DNA from 2 places in the Arthrobacter sp. Ha26 genome. Region 2 is predicted to be linked to the other one. Evidence: predicted binding sites of a transcription regulator. Region 2 holds the regulator's gene; the other holds the start of a gene.
The links. Region 2 encodes LexA, which represses DNA repair genes until DNA is damaged. Its sites were predicted from a motif close to TCGAACANNTGTTCGA; they were not measured.

Region 1: a site for LexA is predicted at 2,696-2,711, ahead of AC5RVY_RS13895 (LexA family protein). Genes of this name have one in related genera too.

The regions. Positions count from the first base shown of each region.
Region 1 is NZ_JBNHGX010000005.1:258,696-269,662, forward strand. It holds gene treS (maltose alpha-D-glucosyltransferase) at 1-914, shown strand, start outside; gene AC5RVY_RS13890 (Y-family DNA polymerase) at 943-2,241, opposite strand; gene AC5RVY_RS13895 (LexA family protein) at 2,251-2,682, opposite strand; gene AC5RVY_RS13900 (alpha/beta fold hydrolase) at 2,792-3,496, opposite strand; gene rsgA (ribosome small subunit-dependent GTPase A) at 3,541-4,719, opposite strand; gene AC5RVY_RS13910 (zinc-ribbon domain-containing protein) at 5,069-5,305, opposite strand; gene AC5RVY_RS13915 (GGDEF domain-containing protein) at 5,452-6,603, shown strand; gene AC5RVY_RS13920 (SulP family inorganic anion transporter) at 6,625-8,157, opposite strand; gene mptB (polyprenol phosphomannose-dependent alpha 1,6 mannosyltransferase MptB) at 8,393-9,988, shown strand; gene AC5RVY_RS13930 (glycosyltransferase 87 family protein) at 10,029-10,967, opposite strand, start outside.
Region 2 is NZ_JBNHGX010000004.1:381,190-392,156, forward strand. It holds gene AC5RVY_RS12460 (ATP-dependent DNA helicase) at 1-1,239, shown strand, start outside; gene lexA (transcriptional repressor LexA) at 1,320-2,054, opposite strand; gene AC5RVY_RS12470 (LysM peptidoglycan-binding domain-containing protein) at 2,436-2,792, shown strand; gene AC5RVY_RS12475 (histidinol-phosphate transaminase) at 2,862-3,980, shown strand; gene hisB (imidazoleglycerol-phosphate dehydratase HisB) at 4,041-4,661, shown strand; gene hisH (imidazole glycerol phosphate synthase subunit HisH) at 4,658-5,419, shown strand; gene AC5RVY_RS12490 (hypothetical protein) at 5,419-5,577, shown strand; gene priA (bifunctional 1-(5-phosphoribosyl)-5-((5-phosphoribosylamino)methylideneamino)imidazole-4-carboxamide isomerase/phosphoribosylanthranilate isomerase PriA) at 5,617-6,363, shown strand; gene AC5RVY_RS12500 (SseB family protein) at 6,382-7,269, shown strand; gene AC5RVY_RS12505 (MFS transporter) at 7,324-8,622, shown strand; gene AC5RVY_RS12510 (DUF1844 domain-containing protein) at 8,715-9,101, opposite strand; gene infC (translation initiation factor IF-3) at 9,478-10,527, shown strand; gene rpmI (50S ribosomal protein L35) at 10,645-10,839, shown strand; gene rplT (50S ribosomal protein L20) at 10,957-10,967, shown strand, end outside.

The sequences.
Region 1 (10,967 bases), on a different contig from region 2:
AGGCATCCCTGGTGCACGCGCTGCAGAACCACGATGAACTGACCTACGAACTGGTGCACTTCGCCACCCGGCACAAGGACGACGTCTTCGAACTCGCCGGCAACGAACTGACCGGCACTGAGCTGACCGAACATGTGCAGGAGACGCTGCGGAACGCGCTGACGGGGGAGAACGGGCCGTACAACGCCGTGTTCACCACCAACGGCATTGCCTGCACCACGGTCAGCGTGATTACCGCTGCGCTGGGGATCAAGGACCTGTCCTCCCTCACCTCCGAGCAGATTGACACGGTGCGGGAAGCCCACCTGCTGCTGGCGATGTACAACGCGCTGCAGCCCGGCGTCTTCGCGCTGTCCGGCTGGGACATGGTGGGCATGACAACGCTGGACAGGGCCCAGGTCCGCGAGCTCACGGCGCAAGGCGATACCCGGTGGATCAACAGGGGTGCCCACGACCTGATGGGCACCAACGCTGAAGCCACTGTTTCGGCTTCGGGCATGCCCCGGGCGCGCAGCCTCTATGGCCCGCTGCCCGAACAGCTCAAGGACGAACACTCCTTCGCGCGCCGGCTCCAGAAGGTCCTCAAGGTGCGTGAGGAATGGGGCATTGCCACCGGTGTGCTCCTGGATGTTCCGCAGGTTTCCCAGCGCGGGCTCCTGGTGATGGTCCACCGCCTGGCATCCGGACAGATCCAGGTGACGGTCCTGAACTTCTCGGGTGAAAGCATCATGGGCAGCGTCAACTCCAGCTACCTGGAGGCCGGGGCGGGGGTGAAGGACCTGTTCACCGAGGAGACTGTGGGCCAGGTGGACGACCTGCACAGCTTCTTCATCGAACTTGGCGCATACCAGGGAACGGCGCTGCTGATTGAGGAGCCGGTCCCCGCCGAGGAGGAGAACGCGGAAGCACTGTAGTTTCCTGCCCTGGTCAAAGCTGCCCGGATCAGGCAGCTTTGACCAGGGGGAGCTCATCCCAGTGCGTGGTGTACCGGGGGGAGCGCATTCCGCGTTTCATGGTCCAGTCCGGGCCGCCGCGGATTCCTGCATGGCCGAGTCCGATGGAGCCGCGGCCATAGCGGCGGGTGATGTCCTCCAGCAGCGGGCCGATGTGCCTCTCCTCGTGCGGGTTTTCGAAGGGTTCCAGCGGCTTCTGGTTGCCGCTGGGCCGCAGGTCCGTGACCATAATGCCGGCGCGGGCGTACTTGGTGCCTTCGATGATGGAGGGCAGCAGGGCGTGGGCGGCCCTGGTGAGGATGACGGGGTCCGCCGTCGGCATGGGCAGCGGGACGCAGACGGAGGGGAAGGACGTCTGCTGCGCGTTGAAGTGTGATGTTCCGGCGAACGCGGTGAGCAGTTTGGCCTGCAGGCTGTGCTTGGCCAGCCGCGCGCTGGCCATCTGGGCATAGACGCTGAGGACCTGCCGGACGTGGTGCGCCGTGGTGATGGGGGTGGAGAACGAGCGCGAGAAGATCAGTTGGTCCCGGCCGATCCGCGCTTCCTCCATGGGGATGCAGGGGGTGCCCTGCAGCTCGAGGACTGTCCGCATCATCACCACGGAGAAGCGCTCGCGGATCCTCACGGGGTCGGCGTGCTTGAGGTCCAGGATGGAGTGGATGCCCATCGCGTTCAGGCGTTTGGTGATCCGCGTTGCCACTCCCCAGACTTCAATTACGGAGAGCCTGGCCATCAGCGCCTCCCGGTGTTCCGGCGGAACAGAGTCCCACCGGCAGACGCCGCCGAACGCCGGGTTGTGCTTGGCCCATTTATTGGCCAGCTTGGCCAGGGTCTTGGTGCGGGCAATGCCGACGCAGACCGGCACGCCGACATTCCTGGCGGTGGCGGCCTTGATGGTCCGGCCGAGTTCCAGCAGGTGTTCCGGAGTGCCTTTGACCCCCAGGAACGCTTCGTCGATGCTGTACACCTCCAGCCAGGCGGAGTAGCGGCCCAGCAACTCCATCACCCTGGCGCTGATGTCCCCGTACAGCTCATAGTTGCTGGACTTGGCGATCAACCCCCATTCCTTGGCCCGGGGCGCGATCTTGAACCAGGGCTCGCCCACCCCAATTCCCAGCGCCTTCGCCTCGGGCGATCGGGTGACAGCGCAGCCGTCGTTGTTGGAGAGCACGATCAGCGGCTTGCCCTCCAATGACGGGTCGAAGACGCGCTCGGCGCTGGCATAGAAACAGTTGACGTCCACATGGGCGATCTCGGGCATCTGCCGCATCGTTGCCGGCTTGGTCATGGCCGCCCCTCACACATGGTGCAGGCACCGGGTGGCCACACCCCAGATGGTCAGCTCACTCAGTGCGGGCACCAGGATGTCCGGATATTTGGGGTTTTCAGCCTGCAGCACCACGCCCCGGGCGGTGATCCGCAGCCGCTTCACGGTCAGCTCCCCGTCCAGCACCGCCACCACCACCGACCCGTCCTTGGGTTCCAGGGCCCGGTTAACAATGAGCTCGTCGCCGTCACTGATGCCGGCCCGCTCCATGGAGTCGCCGGTCACCCGGACCACGAAGGTGCTGGTGATGTCCTTGATCAGGTGTGCATTCAGGTCTATCCGGCCATCGAAGTAGTCCTGGGCAGGTGAAGGATAACCGGCGGCCACAGGTATCGGGGACAACCACGCCAGCTGCAACGAGAGTCCCGCATCTATCACACGGGGACCGATTATGACGCCCACAACACACCCTTATTCGAATATATGTTCGACACCTTGAGTGTACAGCGGAGCGCGGACAATAACGACGGCGGCAGCTCACCCAGGTGAAGCGGATGCGCAAGGGGAGCGGTCAGGGCGTCCGCTCCACCGCAGCGAGGATGGCGCCTCCCAGGTCCGCCGGCCTCGTGAACTGGGGCCAGTGCCCGGTGGGCAGGTCCACGTATTCGACGTCCTTCATCCGCGCGAGCTCGGCGACAAAGGGATGGCCGGCGGCGATCCACTCCCTGAGCATGGCGGACGGGAACTCGCAGGCGATCACGGTGGCCGGAACGTCATACCGGCGCTCGTTACCCAGATGCTGCAGGTCATAGGCCACTCTCTTTGGCTGGGGAATGGCGCGTACACGGAAGGCTTCGCGCAGGCCTTGGTCGAGGTCGACCAGGTCCGCGTCCTCGAACTCCTCCCACGGCGGCAGCGGCACGTCGTCGCCGTCGGCCGTCAATTCATCGTTGATGACGCCCCCTTCGCCCAAGGGTCCGCTGTCCACGTAGATGGCCCGCGCCACCCGGTCCGGCCGGGCGTCCACCGCACCATGGATGATGGCCCCGCCACCGGAATGCCCCACGAGGACCACCTTGCCCTCCAGGGCATCGACGGCGGCGGCCACGGCGTTGATATGGTCCCGCAGTCCGATGCCTGAACGGTCGGCGCCAACGGACTCCAGTCCCGGCAGCGTGAGCGGATGTGTGCGGTGGCCGGCGGCGTCCAGCACGGGTGTCACCTCCGCCCAGGATGAGGCGTCCAACCAGAAACCGGGTACCAGGATGATGTCCATGACGGCACCCTACTACCCGGGCGGACGAACTGAACGCGTATTGGTCAGCGCCGCTTGCGGTCCTTCCCGCCCGGCCTTTCCTGCCGTTCCACCAGGCCGCGCTCGGCCCACCGCTGTGACTTTCCTGCTGATACCACCTTCTGGTGCCATTCCCGCTGGTAGGCCCGCTGGGCTGCAACGTCGCTGCGCCGGGCAAGGGCGGCCAGTTCCCGCTGCAGCTTCAGGTAGCTGTGCCAGCGGCGCTCGTCCAGCACGCCGTCGGTGATGGCCGCCTGGACTGCGCAGCCGGGCTCGCCGTGGTGGGCGCAGTCCGAGAACCGGCAGTGGGCGGCCAGTTCCTCCACATCGCCGAACATCTCACCCATGCCGTCCTCCGCGTCGAACAATCCGAAGCCCCGCACCCCGGGCGTATCCATCAGGACCGTCCCATTGGAGAGGGGCACCAACTCGCGCGACGTGGTGGTGTGCTTGCCCTTGAAATCGCCCGGGCGGACCTCCCCGGTGTGCTGGACCTCGTGCCCCACCAAGGCGTTGATGAGGGTGGACTTGCCCGCGCCGGAAGGACCCAGGAGCACGAGGGTGCCGCCAGAAGGGATTTGCTGCAGGAGTTCGTCGATCCCGTCGCCGCTTTCCGCCGAGGTGGTGACCACCTCCACGCCGGCGGCCTGCAGGACAACTTTCCCGACGACGTCGTCCGCCACTTCGGCGAGGTCCGCCTTGGTGATGATCACCAGGGGAGTGGCGCCGGAGTCCCACGCCGCCACGAGGGTCCGCTCCAGCCGGTTGTGGGTCAGTGGCCGGTCCACGGGCACTACAAGCCCCACCATGTCCATATTCGCGGCCAGGACCTGCGCCGCGGAGGAGTCCTCGAACGCGCGTTTGCGGCTGAGCTCCGACCGGCGCGGAAGGACGCCAAGGATCTGGCGCCCGCCGGCCCGGTTGGGCCCGATCCACACCCAGTCCCCGGTCACTGCCGTCTCTCCGGTCAGTGGGTAGGGCAGATGCAGGATGTCGGCTCCCACCGCGACGAGGAGCAGGGTGCGGTCCACGCGGACCACCCGGCCGCGTTCGGTGGCGTCCGGCAGGGGATGGTCCTCGAAGTGCTGGGCGACGGCGGGAGTGTAGCCGTAGCGGAGGGGACCTGTGTTTGTTGACGTGGGGTTACGTGCTGTGCTGGTTGAAGGGTTAGTCGAAGCCAGGACGTGGCCTGAAGGAATGCTCACTGTGATACCTCGGGGAAAACACCCCTGCACCGGCAGCTGGCAGCCTTGGTGCTTCGGCGCTCCGCAGTGAGGTCAGGCGGTGCAGGCGCGGCACAGGGGAAGGGTTTGGACGAAGGATGCGGAGCGCTCAGTGCGCACGGCTGTGAAAGTCATCAAAAACACCTCCCTCTCTACGCGGCAGGACCCGGAACCGGTCCCTGGAAAGTATCTGGAGCTCGCCGGCTTACACGTGGCGTGCATGTGGCGGGCACCAGTGAAGGTCCCGACCGGTCCCACCCTAGCCCCGGCCGCAAGCCTCCACCAGAGCAAAAGTGAAAGCGCCGCACAGCCGGAATGAGAAAGCCGATTCCTAGCGATGCAGTTCCAGCGCCCGCTTCTGCCGCGCGGAAATGCTCGAAACGTAGCCACAGTTGGTACACGTGATGCGATAGGACCGGGACGTGGTGAACACGGGGATAAAGAAGAGGGTGAACTTTGTGGCCCGCTCCTCAAGGCGGTGGTGCACAAAGGACCCGCAGTGAGGGCAGGTAGCCGGTTTGCCGGGCAGAGCGTTCAATACCGTCTTGAAACCGAAGAGAAGAAGCACCTTTTTGCCTTTCGGAGTGGTCCGGGGGACTATCAAACAACCTTAGGCCCCGCACAGGCTGAAGTGGTTGGCCTGACAGCCTCCGGGACCGGTGCAATACTTGGGGTTCAGCACGCTTTTGGCGCATTCGGGGGGACTTCGTTTAGATGCTTCTGGATACCGCAACCCTGAGAATCGCGTTTGGCCTGATGGCGCTGGTCCTGGTGTTCCTCTTCTACTTCTCCGCGTACCGGATCACGCGCTCGCCGTACAGCGGCTGGTGGTGCCTGGCGCTGGTGTTTTTTGTGTCCGGGTCCGTGTGCTTCCTGCTGGACGGCACGCCACACCAGGTCTGGGGCAATCCGCTGGGCAACGTCCTGCTGGTCCACGGTGGCGTGGCGGTCTGGGCAGGGGCACGTTCACTGCGGACAGTCCCGCCGCCCCGCTGGGCCTTTAGCGGCATTCCACTGATCACCCTGATCGCCTCAGTACTGGACAAGCCGGCCACCAACACCTGGTCCGGGGGGCCGGTCTTCCTGGCGGCTATGAGCCTTACCATCGGGCTCGCGTCCCATGAACTGTGGCGCCTGGAACCGGGGTATTCGCGCGTCCGGATCCCCATGGCCGCGGCGGCCGGCGGTCTCTCGGTCTTCTACTTCCTGCGCTGGCTGGCCTTCCTGGTGGAGGGGCAGGACGGCCCCACCTTCGTTACGGTGTTCGGTTCCGCCGTTACCACCCTGGTCACTATGGTGCTGCTGGTGGTGGTCTCGTTCAGCATGGCCGCCCTGAGCAGCGAACAGCAGACCAGGGCCCTGCGCGTCGTGGCCTCCCGTGACGACCTCACCGGTCTGCTCAACCGCAAGGCATTCCTGGACCTGGCAGCCGAGCAGCTGGCCGACCTCGCCACTACCCGCGGCTCCGGCACACTCATCCTGGCCGACCTCGACCATTTCAAAGCCGTCAACGACACCTATGGCCACGCCGCCGGCGACGTAGCGTTGCAGTCCTTCGGAAACGCCTGCAGCGCCACCGTCCGGTCCACCGACCTGGTGGGGCGGTACGGCGGCGAAGAGTTCGTCCTCCTCCTGCCCGGCACCAATGCCGAACGGGCAGAAAACATAGCCGAGGAGATCAGCCGGCGCCTGGCCGCGGCCCCGGCCGCGGACGGAATGGAGATGCCCACCGTCAGTTACGGGATCTCCGCCTACGACGCCGGCACTACAGACGTGGACCACCTCATCGCCGCCGCGGACGCCGCCTTGTACCGGGCCAAATCACTGGGCAGGAACCAGACGGCCCGCAGCGACAAGATGCGCTAGCGCCGTCACCGCAGGGGCTGTTCAGTTCCCGGCATTGAGCTTTCCGGCCAGCCGCTCGCGCATCTGGATGCTGGCGGAGTTCAGGCCAATCAATTCCACCTCGCGGCCGTGGCGGCGGTACTTTTCCGTCACGGCGTCCAGCACCGCGATGGTGGACGCGTCCCAGAGGTGCGAGGCGTGCAGGTCCACCACCACGCGGGTGATCTCCGGGTCGGCATCCAGGGCATATTCGAACTGGGTGTAGAGATCGTTGGACGAGGCGAAAAACAGCTCCCCGTCCACCGTGTACGTGGCAACTTTTGCACCGTTAACCTCGAGCACGGTCCGCTCAACGGTGACAAAGTGGGCCACCCGGCGGGCGAACATGGCCATGGCCGCGAGCACCCCTGCGCCGACACCGATGGCCAGGTTGTGCGTGGCCACTACCACCCCGACGGTGATCAGCATCACGGCGGTTTCGGATTTCGGCATGGTCCGCAGTGTCCGCGGCGCGATGGAGTGCCACTCGAAAGTGATGGCGGAAACAAAGATCATCACGGCCACCAGGGCTGCCATGGGGATCAGGCCCACAACGTCGCCCAGCACCACCACGAGGACCAGCAGGAAGACGCCGGCCAGGAAGGTGGAGACGCGGCTGCGTGCACCGGAGCCCTTGACGTTGATCATGGTCTGTCCGATCACCGCGCAGCCGCCCATGCCGCCGAGGAACCCGGTGACAATGTTGGCCACGCCCTGGCCCAACGATTCGCGGGTCTTGTTGGAGCGCGTGTCCGTGATGTCGTCCACGAGCTTGGCGGTCATCAGGGATTCGAGCAGGCCCACCAGCGCCATGGACAGCGAGAACGGTGCCAGGATCTGGAAGGTTTCCCAGGTAAGCGGCACGTTGGGGAGGAAGAAGGTGGGCAGGCTTTGGGGCAGTTCGCCCTTGTCGCTGACCGTGGGCACGTCCAGCCCCGCCAGTACGGCAACAACGGTGAGCACCACGATGGCCACCAAGGGTGATGGCACCGCCGTCGTAAGTTTCGGCAGCCCCACCACTATCAGCAGCCCGGCGGCCACGAGCGGGTAGACCAGCCACGGAACGCCGATCAATTCGGGCAACTGGGCCAGGAAGACCAGGATGGCCAGGGCGTTGACGAAGCCCACCATGACCGAACGGGGGATGAAGCGCATCAGACGGGTCACACCGGCCACGGCGAGGAGGATCTGGAAGACGCCGGCCAGGATCACCCCGGCAATCAGGTAGTCCAGCCCGTGGCTGCGCATCAGGGGCGCGATCACCAGTGCCACGGCACCGGTGGCTGCGGAGATCATGGCGGGCCGGCCGCCCACGAACGCGATGGTCACGGCCATGGTGAAGGAGGCGAACAGGCCGATCCGCGGGTCGACGCCGGCAATCACCGAGAAGGCGATGGCCTCGGGGATGAGGGCCAGCGCCACGACGAGGCCCGCCAGGGCTTCGGTTTTGAGCCTGCGCGGGGACCGAAGCGTGGCGTGCACGGACTGCAGTTGCTGGGGCAGGGGTGCCCTGTTGGCGGCAGTGGTAACAGCCATGGTCCGGCTCCAATCGGGGCATTGGAAGCGCGGCGGCCGTGGCCTGCGCGCGTTTGCGCCTCCAACTTTACGCGGACCCGCGACGGGCCCTGCACCTGGCCACGTTGTGTAAGTGTGGAACCCGGGGGACGTCATCCGGGAGCAGGCTGAATCACGGCTGATAAAATAGCCGGGTTGCAGGGCGGCCTTTTCGCTGGTGCAGCCAGCGCCGTAACGAAGTAGGGGACCAACACACATGACGGCAGGCGGTGCACACCTCGGGACGTCGGAAAGCCAGTCTGCCGTGACGTCCGCTGTGGCCGCCGAGCCTGCAAAACGCCGGGCCTTTGTGGCAACCATCGAAGGATTCCTTGGCGCCCTCATGATGTTCGTGGGTTCCATCGGCACCGGCTGGATCGCCAACGGCTCGCCCATGATCCGCCAGCCCATCGTCATCGCGCTGCGCACCGAAGGCTGGGGCGTGACAGTTTCCACCGTGCTGCTGACAGTGGGCGCCATGGTGCTGATGCGGTCCTGGCTGCGGCTGGGGCAGCGTCTTTCCGACTGGGGCGCCACGTCGCTGCGGTCCGTGGTCATCGCCATCTCCGCCTGGTCCCTGCCCCTGCTCTTTTGCGTGCCCGTCTTTTCGCGGGACGTCTACGCCTACACCGGCCAGGGCCGGCTGGTGATGGAAGGCCAAAACCCGTACCAGGTGGGCATCTCCACGCTCAACAACTGGTTCGCGCTCGGCGCGGACCCGGCCTGGGCTGAGAACAGGACCCCTTACGGCCCCTACTTCCTCTGGCTGGCGCGGGGCGTCGTCGGGCTGACCGGAGCCCAGCCGGATGCGTCCGTGCTGCTCTTCCGCCTCCTGGCCGGCGTGGGCGTGCTGCTCTGCGTGATCTACGTGCCCAAGCTCGCTGAGCTGCACGGCATTAACGGTGCGCGGGCGCTCTGGATTGCCGTGGCCAACCCGCTGTTCCTGATCAGCTTCATCGCCAGTGCGCATAACGATGCCCTTATGGTGGGACTCGCCGTCGCCGGGGTCTACTTCGCCGCAACCCGCCGGTACCTGGCGGGCATCCTCCTGGTCACGGCGTCCATAGGAATTAAGCCCATCACCGTGCTCCTGCTGCCGTTCATTGGCGTGATGTGGGCCGGGCCGTCCGCCTCCTGGCCGCGCAAGTTCCTGATCTGGGGGGCGACGGCGGGCATCAGCTTCGGTGTGCTGGCCCTCAGCGGGATCCCGTACAACCTGGGACTCGGCTGGACCTGGGCCATTATGGACGGCACCCCCGGCTACACGGGCTACTCGCCCTCCGGCTTCCTGGGCCAGCAGGTGGAGTTCCTGGCCAACGTGCTGGGACTGCCTGGCGGCACCTTCGCCACCCTGCTGCGGACCGGCATGAAATATGCCGCCATCGGGCTGGTGGTGCTGCTCATGTTCCGCGGTGACTACTCCCGCGCGGTGCGGCGGATGGCCTTGGCGTTCACCGCCGTCGTGATGCTCTCACCCATCATCCAGCCCTGGTACATCCTCTGGTTCGTGCCCTTCCTGGCTGTTACCGGCATCCGCGACGACTGGCAAATCCGGTCCTTCTACGTGGGCGTCACGTTCTTTGTGGTGTTCGGCGCGCAGGACCAGCTCTCCGTGTGGTCCTTTGTGGAACTGCCCATCGACGCGTCGTCCCTGGCGTTCATCACCGCCCTGGCATTTACGTTCTACCTTCTATTCCTCGATGTGCATACACGGAAGCTTCTCATCGAGGCGAAGCCCTGGGACCTGGCCAAGCGCGGCTGGAACTGGGTGCTGGAGCGGCGTGAAAAGTACCAGGCCACGCGGCCGCACTAGGCAACCAGGAGGCGCTGGCACTGCTTGCTGGCGCCCAGAACTAGGCGCCCGCGGGCACCGCGGCCGGGGACTTGCGGCCCAGTTCCGCCGTGCGCTTCACGGACCACCAGAGCAGCACCACCAGGAGCACGTTCCGTGTGGTGAGGATCGCGGCCATCACGGGGTGGGCGTGGATGAGCGGCGTGTAGAACAGCGGGTAGATCACGAAGGTGGTCACCGCGATGCCCATGAGCAGGGCCGCCGGTACCTTCCACCGCTCCCAGTCATGGGTGAGGCCGGCGATGATCACCGGTGCCAGCCAGATGATGAACTGCGGCGAACCCACCTTGTTGAACACGATGAACGCCGTGACCATCATGAGCGAACCTTCAAGGAACAGCTCCTCCCGCTCCGCGCCGCGTTTCAGCGCCCGGACCAGGAGGATGGCGGCCACGAGGGCGGCGAGGATCAGGAGCGGCTGCATCAGGAACGCTGCCGTGCCGGCGCCCGGGCCGTAGACCTCGGTGGAGTTGATGGCGGTGTTGTCCGCCATCCTGGACCCGGCGATATTGAGAACGCTCAGCCAGACCCACGGTGTGGAGAACGTTGCCTCCAGCTGCATGCCGCGCTCGCCCTGGTTCAGGAGGAAGTCCAGGATGTGGCGCAGCCCGCCGGACAGCCAGGTTCCCACTGCCACCACCGCTGTTACGGCGACGCCGGCGAGGACCACCTGGATCCGCTTCCGGCTGGCAATCACAATGGGCACCAGCACGGCTGCCGGCCACACCTTGATCCAGGTGGCAATGCTGAGCAGGACGCCCGCCACCACGGGCCGCTGCGCCGCATACAACAGGGCAACCAGCACGATGGGGGCGGTAATGCCTTCCACCCGGGCGAAGCTGAGGTAGCCCATAAAAACGGTGAAGAAGAGCAACCACCAGGCCGGGGCAATGCCGCTCACTTTGCGCGGGCCGCGCGTCAGGAAGGCGAGCCCGATCGC
Region 2 (10,967 bases):
GTGACTGGCGCCGTATCCGGCCAACTCTCGCTGGCCATGGTCCATGCCGCCGCAGCCGGTGCGCGCAAGCACACGGCCATCACCGTGGATGCGCTCAACGCCGCCGCCGCCAACCTGGAAGTTGCGCTGGCCGGAGTCCCCAACGGGCTGCTGCCGAACGGCCTGAACGATGAGCAGCTGGACTGCGTGGACCAGCTGCGCGAAGCCTGCCGCGCCGCCTTGTCCGACTCCAAGGGGGACAGCAGCACAACGGCCGACGGCGGGCGGCAGCTCGCCCGCTCCCGGCTGATGGTCATCCTGGAGCTGTGCGAACGGCTCCTGGCTGCCCGGGAGAACAGGGAAGTGGTGTGGTTCTCGCGCGCCAGCTCCTTTGATCCCCAGCAGGGATACTCCCAGCCGGACGAGACCGCGCCCGCGCTCATCAACGTTGCCCCGCTGTCCGTAGCCGGCCGGCTCCGTGAGGGACTGTTCGCCGACCATACTGTGGTGCTGACCTCGGCGACCCTGGCCATCGGTTCCGCTTTCGAACCGGCCGCGGGCGGACTGGGCCTGGTTGGGGAGGGCGCGCCCAGCTGGACCGGCGTCGATGTGGGGTCGCCCTTTGACTATCCACGGCAGGGCATCCTCTATGTGGCGGGCCACCTGCCCAAGCCCGGCCGGGGTGTGTCGCCCGAAGCCCTGGCTGAACTGGAGGCGCTCATCCGGGCTTCCAACGGTGGTGCCCTCTGCCTGTTTTCGTCACGGCGCGCGGCGGAGGAGGCAGCCGATGCGTTGAGGCCAAAGCTCGGCACGACTATTCTCTGCCAGGGCGATTCCACCATGACGGCCCTGGTGAAGCAGTTCGCGGACGAACCCGATACCTGCCTCTTCGGCACCATGTCCCTGTGGCAGGGCGTGGATGTTCCTGGTGGATCCTGCCGGCTTGTGGTCATTGACCGGATTCCGTTCCCGCGGCCGGACGATCCACTGATGACGGCCCGGTCACGTGCCGTGGCGCAGGCCGGCGGCAACGGCTTTATGTCCGTTTCGGCCACCCACGCCGCCATCCGGCTGGCCCAGGGGGCAGGACGGCTGATCCGTTCCACCGGCGACAAGGGCGTGGTGGCGGTACTGGACTCCAGGCTGGCCACCGAACGGTATGCAGGGTTCCTCCGTGGCGCGCTCCCGCCCTTCTGGCCCACGACGGACCGGAAGACGGCCATTGCGGCGCTCGAGCGGCTGGCGCAGGAGAACTCCTGATGCTCCCGGTGACGCCCTGGCGCTGCCGGTGACGCCCTGGCGCCGCCGGGGCGTCACCTGCGTAATCTACATTCCGTTGCCTAAAGAGAGCGGAGCACCGAGACAACCTTGCCCATGATGGTGGCATGGTCACCCAAAATGGGTTCGTATTGGGTGTTCTGCGGCAGCAGCCACGTGTGGCCGTCACGCTGCCGGAAGGTCTTTACCGTGGCTTCATCATCCAGCAATGCCGCGACGATATCGCCGTTCGCGGCATCCGCCTGGCGGCGTACCACCACCCAGTCGCCGTCGCAGATCGCTGCATCCACCATGGAATCACCGGCAACCTTGAGCATAAACAGTTCCCCTTGGCCCACCAGCTGCCGGGGGAGCGCCAGGACATCCTCCACCACTTGATCGGCCAGGATGGGACCGCCGGCAGCGATGCGGCCCACGAGGGGAACCATGGCCGTGTCCATGGCGGTGGGGAGTTCGGTTACCGTGCCGCCGCTGCCCTGCAGAAGGGCAGAGGGCTCAGCTGGAGGCTTGGATGAGCCACCGTCCAGCGTGAGGGGCATCAGCACCTCCATGGCGCGCGGCCGTTTCGGGTCCCGGCGAAGATAACCGAGCTTTTCCAGCTGCGACAGCTGGTGAGTGACGCTGGACAGGCTCGCCAGGCCCACGGTGTCGCCGATTTCGCGCATTGACGGCGGATAGCCGTTGTCGTTGACCGAGCGCTGGATGGTTTCGAGGATTTTCTTCTGCCGCGGCGTCAGGCCCTTGGCGCTCTTCTTCGGTTGGGAGGTTGCCCTGCCCCCGGCGGCTGCTGCTGCCATATTCGCCAATGCCTTTCGGGTTTGCCCGGCTTTTCGGCCCGGACCTGGAGGTGCCGCCGTAATTGTCAGACCCTGCTGATCAACTTCAGAGGTGGTTGTTCTTGTCTTCAAAGCTAGGCCAGCCGCATTGCATTTTCAAACATTTGTTCTAGCGAGTCTCGACATTATTCGTTGATAGGTGCTAAAACAGAGAAAGCAAAGTTCGAACATGTGTTCTATTCGGTTTCGAACCGTTCGAAAACCCGGACCAGGTCCGCGGGGATCAGGGCGGGCGCCGGGGAAGACATCGGGCAGCACGGTCAGTCCAGGAGGGCTCAGTTCATGTCAGCTACATCTGCTTCAGAGGGTTCGCGCCCACAGCTTCTTTCGATGGATCAACTCATGTCGCAGCCGCGACTCCGGCAGGCGCGGCGTACGCCGCCCCTGCCGCCGCTTCGCCTGACCCGCCGCGGGAAGATTGTCCTGATCGGCTTCCCGCTGGTCCTGCTGGCGGCCTTGCTGCTCTCCCTGGCCGGCTTCTTCAACTCGCCTGCAAAGGCGTCAGACACAGCGGCGGACCTCTCTGTAACCCCCACTGTCACGGTCACTGTGCAGCCGGGCCAGTCGCTGTGGGCCATCGCCGGAACCGTAGACCCGGAGCGGGACGCGCGTGACGTCGTGGCAGACATCGTGCAGCTGAACAACCTCAGTGCCGGCGCGGTCCACCCCGGGCAGCAGCTTTATGTGCCCACGCGGTAACTGCACGCCGATTGCGAACAGGGCACCGTCACATTTTCCGGTCCCCGAAAGGGGCACTAAACTGTTCAGGTGAATCACCAGCTAGAGCGCCTGAACCGGCTTCCCCTCCGCAACAACCTTCGTGGGCTTACCCCGTACGGTGCACCACAGCTGGATGTTCCCATCCTCCTCAACGTCAACGAGAACACCCATGGTGTGCCCGAGGGCGTCCGGGCCGCCATCAGTGCGGCAGTGACAGAGGCCGCCGCCGGACTGAACCGGTACCCCGACCGTGAGTTCACCGACTTGCGGAAGGCCCTGGCCGAATACATGGGACATGGACTCGGACCCTCCAATGTCTGGGCGGCCAACGGCTCCAACGAAGTGCTCCAGCAGATTCTGCAGGCTTTCGGCGGCCCGGGCCGCACGGCGCTCGGCTTCCCGCCCACGTACTCGATGTACCCGCTGCTGGCCAGCGGTACGGACACCGAATACCTTGTGGGCGAACGCGCCGAGGGGTACGGCCTCAGTGCAGAGTCTGCCGCGCTGCAGGTCAAAGAACTGCAGCCCAACATCGTTTTCCTCTGCTCGCCGAACAACCCCACAGGAACAGCTCTCGGGCTCGACGTTGTGGAAGCTGTCTATGAAGCCGGAGAAGCCAGCCAGGCGATCATCATTGTTGATGAGGCCTATCACGAGTTCGCGCACGACGGAACGCCCAGCGCACTGACCCTGCTGCCAGGCCGCGAACGGCTGATTGTCTCGCGGACCATGAGCAAGGCTTTTGCCCTGGCAGGCGCGCGCCTGGGCTACCTGGCCGCGGCGCCTGAGGTCACCGACGCCCTGCGCCTGGTGCGCCTGCCGTACCACCTCTCCGCCATTACGCAGGCAACTGCCCTGGCAGCGCTCCAGCACCGCGAGGCGCTGATGGCAGATGTTGAGGACATCAAGAAGCAGCGCGACAGGATTGTGGCCGAGTTGACCAGGATGGGCCTCAAACCCGCCGCGTCAGACTCAAATTTCGTGTTCTTCGGCGGGGTGGAGAATCCGCACCAGGTCTGGCAGGGGCTGCTCGACGCAGGGGTCCTGATCCGCGACGTTGGAATTCCGGGCTATCTTCGCGTCACTGCCGGCACTGAGACCGAAACCACAGCTTTCCTCACATCCCTCGAAAGCATCCTTGCCGGCCAGTCCGGGCTTCCCGCCTAGACTGGAAGTACCGGCGCTGGACGCCCTGAACCACTCCTTCTTCCCAAAGGACACTTGACCATGAGTTCCACCGGATCCACTGCGGCCAGGACCGCGCGCATGGAGCGTGCCACCAGCGAGTCCTCCGTGCTCGTGGAAATCAACCTCGACGGTACCGGCGTCTCGGACATCGACACGTCGGTGCCCTTCTATGACCACATGCTCACCGCGCTCTGCAAGCACTCACTCATCGACCTGACGGTGAAAGCAACCGGTGACACCCACATCGACGTCCACCACACCGTCGAGGATGTAGCCATCACGTTCGGTGAGGTGCTGCGCACCGCCCTGGGCAACAAGGCGGGAATCCGCCGCTTCGGTGAAGCCACCGTGCCCCTGGACGAGGCATTGGCGCACGCCGTGGTGGACGTTTCCGGCCGCCCGTACCTGGTGCACGGCGGGGAACCCGCAGGCCAGGAGTACCACCTGATCGGCGGCCACTTCACTGGCTCGCTCACCCGCCACGTCTTTGAAGCAATCACCCTCCACGCCGGGATCTGCCTGCACATGAATGTGATCGCCGGAAGGGACCCGCACCACATCGTCGAAGCCCAGTTCAAGGCGTTCGCACGTGCCCTTCGCGCTGCCGTGGAGTCCGATCCCCGGGTTGAGGGCATCCCCTCCACCAAGGGCGCGCTGTGAGCGGCCAGGTCCTTCGGGACGGCGCCATCATCGATCCCTCGGCTGCGCAGAAGCTGCCGTCGCCGGAGGGCAAACCCACCGTCACGGTGCTCGACTACGGTTCGGGGAACGTCCGTTCCGCTGTACGTGCCCTGGAACGGGCAGGGGCCGAGGTAATCCTCAGCTCAAAACCCGAGGATGTACTGAACGCGGACGGCCTGGTGGTGCCCGGCGTCGGCGCGTTCGAGACCGTGATGCGTGAGCTCAAGGCTGTGGACGGCATCCGCCTCATCGGCCGCCGCGTCGCCGGTGGACGCCCCGTCCTGGGCATCTGCGTAGGGCTCCAGGTGCTGTTCGAGGCGGGCGTGGAACACGGCACCGAGGCTGAAGGCATGGGCGAATGGCCCGGCAAGGTGGAACTCCTTCCCGCGGAGGTGGTACCCCACATGGGCTGGAACACGGTCAAGGTGCCGGAAGGTTCCAAGCTGTTCGCCGGCGTTGAAAACGAGCGCTTCTACTTCGTCCACTCCTATGGCGTGCAGGAATGGAACTTCGACGTCGTCCAGCCGCGGATGGCCGCGCCGCTGGTCACCTGGTCCGAGCACGGCGCTCCGTTCATCGCCGCAGTGGAAAACGGTCCGCTCTGCGCAACCCAGTTCCACCCGGAAAAGTCCGGCGACGCCGGAGCGCAGCTCCTGCGCAACTGGGTGGAGGCACTCCGCCGGCCCGCCGATGCAGGCAACCCGACGCCGGAAACGTCCGCCGGCGGAGACGCCTAGTGTGGTCTGTCCTGCTGATGGGCCTCGCCGGCCTGCTCATCGGCGGCGGCATCTCCTTCCGGCAGCAGCACAAACCGCTCTGGACCCAGGTGTCCTTCTACGTCCTGGCCGCCATGGCACTGCTTGCCGCCTATCTGCTGACGCTGCCCGCCAGCTAGCGCCCTGCCCACCTGTTCCCCCAACTTTCGAGGATATTGATGAACACCGCTACCGACCTGCCGGTTCTTGAACTCCTGCCCGCCGTCGACGTCGTCAACGGCCAGGCCGTCAGGCTGGTCCAAGGCGAGGCGGGCAGCGAAACAAGCTACGGAACCCCGCTGGAAGCGGCACTGAACTGGCAGCAGCAGGGCGCCGAGTGGGTCCATCTGGTGGACCTGGACGCCGCCTTCGGCCGTGGCTCCAATGCGGACCTGCTGCGCGATGTGGTGGGCAGGCTGGACATCAACGTGGAACTTTCCGGCGGCCTCCGGGATGACGAAACGCTTGAGGCAGCACTGGACCTCGGCGTGGCACGGGTCAACCTTGGTACGGCCGCCCTGGAAAACCCCGAGTGGACCCGCCGGGCCATCGAACGCTTCGGCGACAAGATCGCCGTCGGCCTCGATGTCCGCGGAACCACCCTGGCCGGCCGCGGCTGGACCAAGGAAGGCGGGGACCTCTGGGACGTCCTGGGCAGGCTCGAAGAGGCCGGCTGCTCCCGTTACGTGGTCACCGATGTGACCAAAGACGGGACGCTCCAGGGCCCCAACGTGGAGCTGCTCCGCCAGATGGTCGAAAAGACCGGCAAGCCCGTGGTGGCTTCGGGAGGTATTTCCAGCCTGGACGACCTGAAGGTCCTGCGCTCCCTGGTACCGCTGGGAGTTGAAGGAGCCATTGTGGGCAAGGCCCTGTACGCTGGTGCCTTCACCCTGCCCGAGGCCCTCGACGTCGCCGGCCGCCGCTAGCCGGCCAGGCGCAACACCGTGGCCAGCACCCAACCCGGACCGGGCACGCCTCCGCAACGCCACCTCCCCGGACACATCGCAGCAGCACTGGCAGGCGCCGGTGGTGCCGCCGACTCCGCGGGCCAGCCCTGGGCGGGCCGGAGCCTGGCGGGGGAGCACGCCAGGATCCACAACTTCGACAACGACGACGGACTGGCCGACGCCGGATACCTGGCCGCCGTCGCGGCCCTGCAGGCTGGTCACGGGGACGAGGCCGCCGTGGTGGCCTCCCTCGCCACCGCGCGCGTCTTCATCCCGATCGTTGCCCAGCTCGCTGAAGAAGCCGAAGGCCAGGACGGCCTGCACGCCAATAAGCAGGCGGACATGGCCCTGGTGACCCTGAAAGCCGCCGACGGCAGGACGGCCATGCCGGCGTTCACGTCCGCCGCAGCGCTCGGCTCCTGGCACCCGGATGCGCGGCCCGTAGCGGTCTACGCCGCCCGCGCAGCCCTTTCTGCCGTGGCGGAAGGCGCCGAACTGCTGGTCCTTGACCCGGGCTCGGCGGTGACCTTTGTGGTCCGGCGGCCTGCCCTGTGGGCACTGGCCCAGCAGCAAGACTGGATTCCGTCCTACTCGGATGACGCCGTCGGCCACCAGATGCGGCAGGCGGCGGCGCGCTTCCCCGCGGTGCATGGCCTGGAGCTTCTGCCGGGCAGGGGAGTGGCAGCCCGTACTGCTGACGGAACCCTCCTCGCCGGCGGAGGCGCCGGTCCCGAGATGCAGGCGGTCCTTTATCTGGAGGACGGCCTGGATGCAGCCGCAGTACAGGACCTGGTGGCCGGACTCCAGGCGGAGTGGTCCCGGAATGTATTGTTTGGTGAGCGGGTCGATTCGATCGAGATAAAACTCCGGCGCGCTGTCCACTAGCTGCGGCGAGGAGGGGGATCCCCGGCCGGCTGCGGCAGACCGAAGGATTCTTTCGTGAATTTCGCTCTCTACCGGGAGTTGCTCGCCGTGCGGCCCATCAGGCGGCTGCTCCTGGTGGGCATGATCGCCCGTATTCCGCACTCCGCCGCCGGTGTGCTGCTGACCCTGCACATTGTCCTCACCCTCGACCAGGGATACGCCGCGGCAGGTACCGCCGCGGCCGTGATGACCATTGGCATCGCCCTTGGTGCCCCCTGGCGCGGACGACGGGTGGATACGGTGGGCCTGCGCAGGGCCCTGATTCCTTCAGTGGTGTCCGAGACCGTCATCTGGTCCGTAGTGCCGCACGTGTCCTACCAATGGCTCCTGCCACTGGTCTTCGTGGGCGGGCTCCTCACGCTGCCCATCTTCAGCGTGGTACGGCAATCCCTGGGGGTACTGGCCGACGACGATCAGCGCCGCACAGCCTTCGCCCTGGATGCAATCACCACCGAAGTGGTCTTTATGATCGGTCCTGCCGCCGGAGCCATTGTGGCCACCAGCGGTTTCAGCGTAGCCGGCCTGACGATTGTGGGAGTTTCAACGTCCCTGGCGGGCCTGTTCCTGATGTGGTTCAACCCGCCCACCCGCAGTGCCACCACCTCGGAAAACTGCGAGGCGGACCAGCAGCGGGCAGCCGAGGCCGCCGTCGTCTCCACCGCGCCAGCCCACCCGCAGGAAGCCGCGGCGGACCTGGCACCCGCTGCTGCCCACAGCGCCCGCAGCGTTGGGCTCAGGGAGAAGGTGGCGGGCAACTTCACCTGGTTCACCGCCACCGTGGCCGCGCTCTTCGCTGTTGCCGCGGGAGCCGGAATGGTCCTCAGCGGCACGGACGTGGGAATAGTCGCAGCACTCGAAACGGGCGGGCACCAGGCCGAAATCGGCATCGTGTTCCTGTTCTGGTGCGCCGCCTCGGTGGTGGGCGGGCTCATCTACGGCGCCATGCACCGGCCGATTTCGCCCATTGTCCTGCTCCTTGGCATGGCCGCCCTGACCATCCCCATGGGGTTCGCCCACGACACGTGGACCCTCGCCCTGGTTGCCATCCTGCCGGGGCTGCTGTGCGCCCCGGTGCTCTCGTCGGCATCCGAGAAGGTGACGGACCTGGTGGAGGAGGCGCGGCGGGGCGAGGCAATGGGCTGGTATGGCTCCGCCCTTACTGCGGGAGTGGCGTTTGGCGCTCCGCTGGCGGGCGTTTTCATCGACCAGGTGGGCGCGTCCGGAGGCTTTATTGCGGTGGGTGCCGCGGGCGTGGCACTGTGCCTTGTGGGGCTGGCCCTCCAGCGCCGCCGTCGGGCCAAGGTCCGCGCATAGGGACCGGGCGGTTCCGCAGGAAGTTAAAGCGCGACGGCAGGCCTCCCTTGGTGAGGAGGCCCGCCGTCGGAATCAGCGAGTGGCGCGCTGCGTCAGTTAACGGCGCCCGTGTACTTCTCGCCCGGGCCCTTGCCCGGTGCGTCGGGGATCAGCGACTCTTCGCGGAAGGCCAGCTGCAGTGACCGCAGGCCGTCACGCAACGGTCCCGCGTGCTGGGAGCCGATTTCGGGGGCTGCCGCGGTCACCAGGCCGGCCAGCGCAGTGATCAGTTTCCGTGCCTCGTCGAGGTCCTTGAGCTCCTCGGCGTTGTCTTCCGCCGCCAGGCCGAGTTTGACGGCCGCGGCGCTCATCAGGTGGACGGCTGCGGTGGTGATGACCTCGATGGCCGGCACTTCGGAAATGTCGCGGATCTGCTGGGAGACGTCCGAAGCGGCGTCCGCAGGCTCGAAAACGTACGAATTACTGTCTGGGGTGCTCATACTGGTAAGCTTGACACAGACCGACTGGATGTCGTTATTTCAGAAGAAACGATCAAGGTTCCCGCAACCCTTGGGTTGTTCGGGAATTTTTTCTGTAAGATGGCATGCAGTTTGCAAGCGGAGTTCTCTCCCACCCGCGTCAGCCGCTGTTCCGTCAGTTGATGGAACGCAAGGTTGCCGGGTACCTGGTTGGCAGTGGTAACCGGCACGTTCCGGAACCCGATGTGACGTTTCCTTTAGGACTCGCACAACCAGTCTTCGAGGCCTTCGATTGCTCCGGCAATTGGGGGCCTTCTCTATTTGCCGGATCCCACAACAACACAGGAGCTTTAACATTAGCGAGCCAAGAATCAATGAGCGTATCCGCGTCCCCGAGGTGCGGCTGGTCGGCCCTGCAGGTGAACAGGTAGGAATCGTCCGTATTGAGGATGCCCTGCGTCTGGCCGCCGAGTCCGACCTTGATCTCGTTGAAGTTGCACCTCAGGCGAAGCCTCCGGTGTGCAAGCTGATGGACTTCGGCAAGTACAAGTACGAGGCCGCGGTCAAGGCACGTGAAGCCCGGAAGAACCAGACGAACACCGTTCTGAAGGAAATCCGCTTCCGCCTGAAGATCGACACCCACGACTACGAGACCAAGCGCGGGCACGCACTGCGCTTCCTCGGCGCCGGGGACAAGGTGAAGGCCATGATCCAGTTCCGTGGCCGTGAACAGCAGCGTCCGGAGATGGGCATCCGCCTGCTCCAGCGCTTTGCCGACGACGTCGCCGAAGTGGGTGTGGTGGAATCCAGCCCCCGCATCGACGGCCGCAACATGGTCATGGTGGTCGGCCCGCTGAAGAACAAGGCCGAGGCCAAGGCCGAAGCACGCCGCGCTACGCAGCGGGCTGAAGCGAAAGCCCAGAACGAAGCCAAGGCTTCCGGCCGCATCGACGTATCCGGTGATGACCAGGCACCCCTGACGCAGTCCCTGGCGGACCTGCTGCCTGAGGGTTTCACGGTCTCAACGGAGCCTGAGGCAGCCGACGAAGCCCCCGCGCAGGAGGCGGCTCCCGCCGTCGAGCCTGCCGCTGAAGAAGCTCCGGCCAAGGCCGCTGAAGCTCCCAAGCAGGAGGCTCCCAAGCAGGAAGTCCCCACGCGGGAAGCCCCCAAGGCTGCTGCACCTAAGCAGGAAGCCCCCAAGGCAGCTGCTCCGAAGCAGGAAGCCCCCAAGGCTGCTGCACCTAAGCAGGAAGCCCCGAAGGTTGCTGCACCGGCGCCACGGCCCGCTGCCGAGAAGCCCGAAGCTGCCAAGCCGGCAGCTGCGGCGCCGAAGCCCGCAGCAGTCCCTGCGCCGCCGAAGCCGGTGGCCAGGCCCGCTGCACCCAAACCCGCTGCCCGCCCTGCCCCCAAGGCAGTGCCGAAGCCGGCTGGTAAGAAGACCACTTAGTCCACAGCTGCCGGGGGTCCACCCTCCGGCAGTCAGCAACCAGCACGCCGCCCCCAGGGGCAGCTGCGCGATAGAACTGCAGGCCCAGCCTGCGGACACGTAAGGAGATCGGTTCCCATGCCGAAGATGAAGACCCACAGTGGTGCTAAGAAGCGCTTCAAGCTGACCGGCAGCGGCAAGCTGCGCCGCCAGCAGGCCAACCGCCGCCACTACCTCGAGCACAAGTCCTCCAGGCTGACCCGCCGCCTCGCCGGCGACAAGATCGTCTTCAAGGGCGACGCCAAGGTCATCCGGAAGATGCTCGGCATCTAGTTTCCAAGTTCTTTGACTGACCACCACCTGGTGTAAGTCACCTACCAAAAAGCCTTCTCAGGCCGCCGGGAATCCGGCAGTAGATGCTTGGGATCAGAATTTCGAAGGAGTACGCACGTGGCACGTGT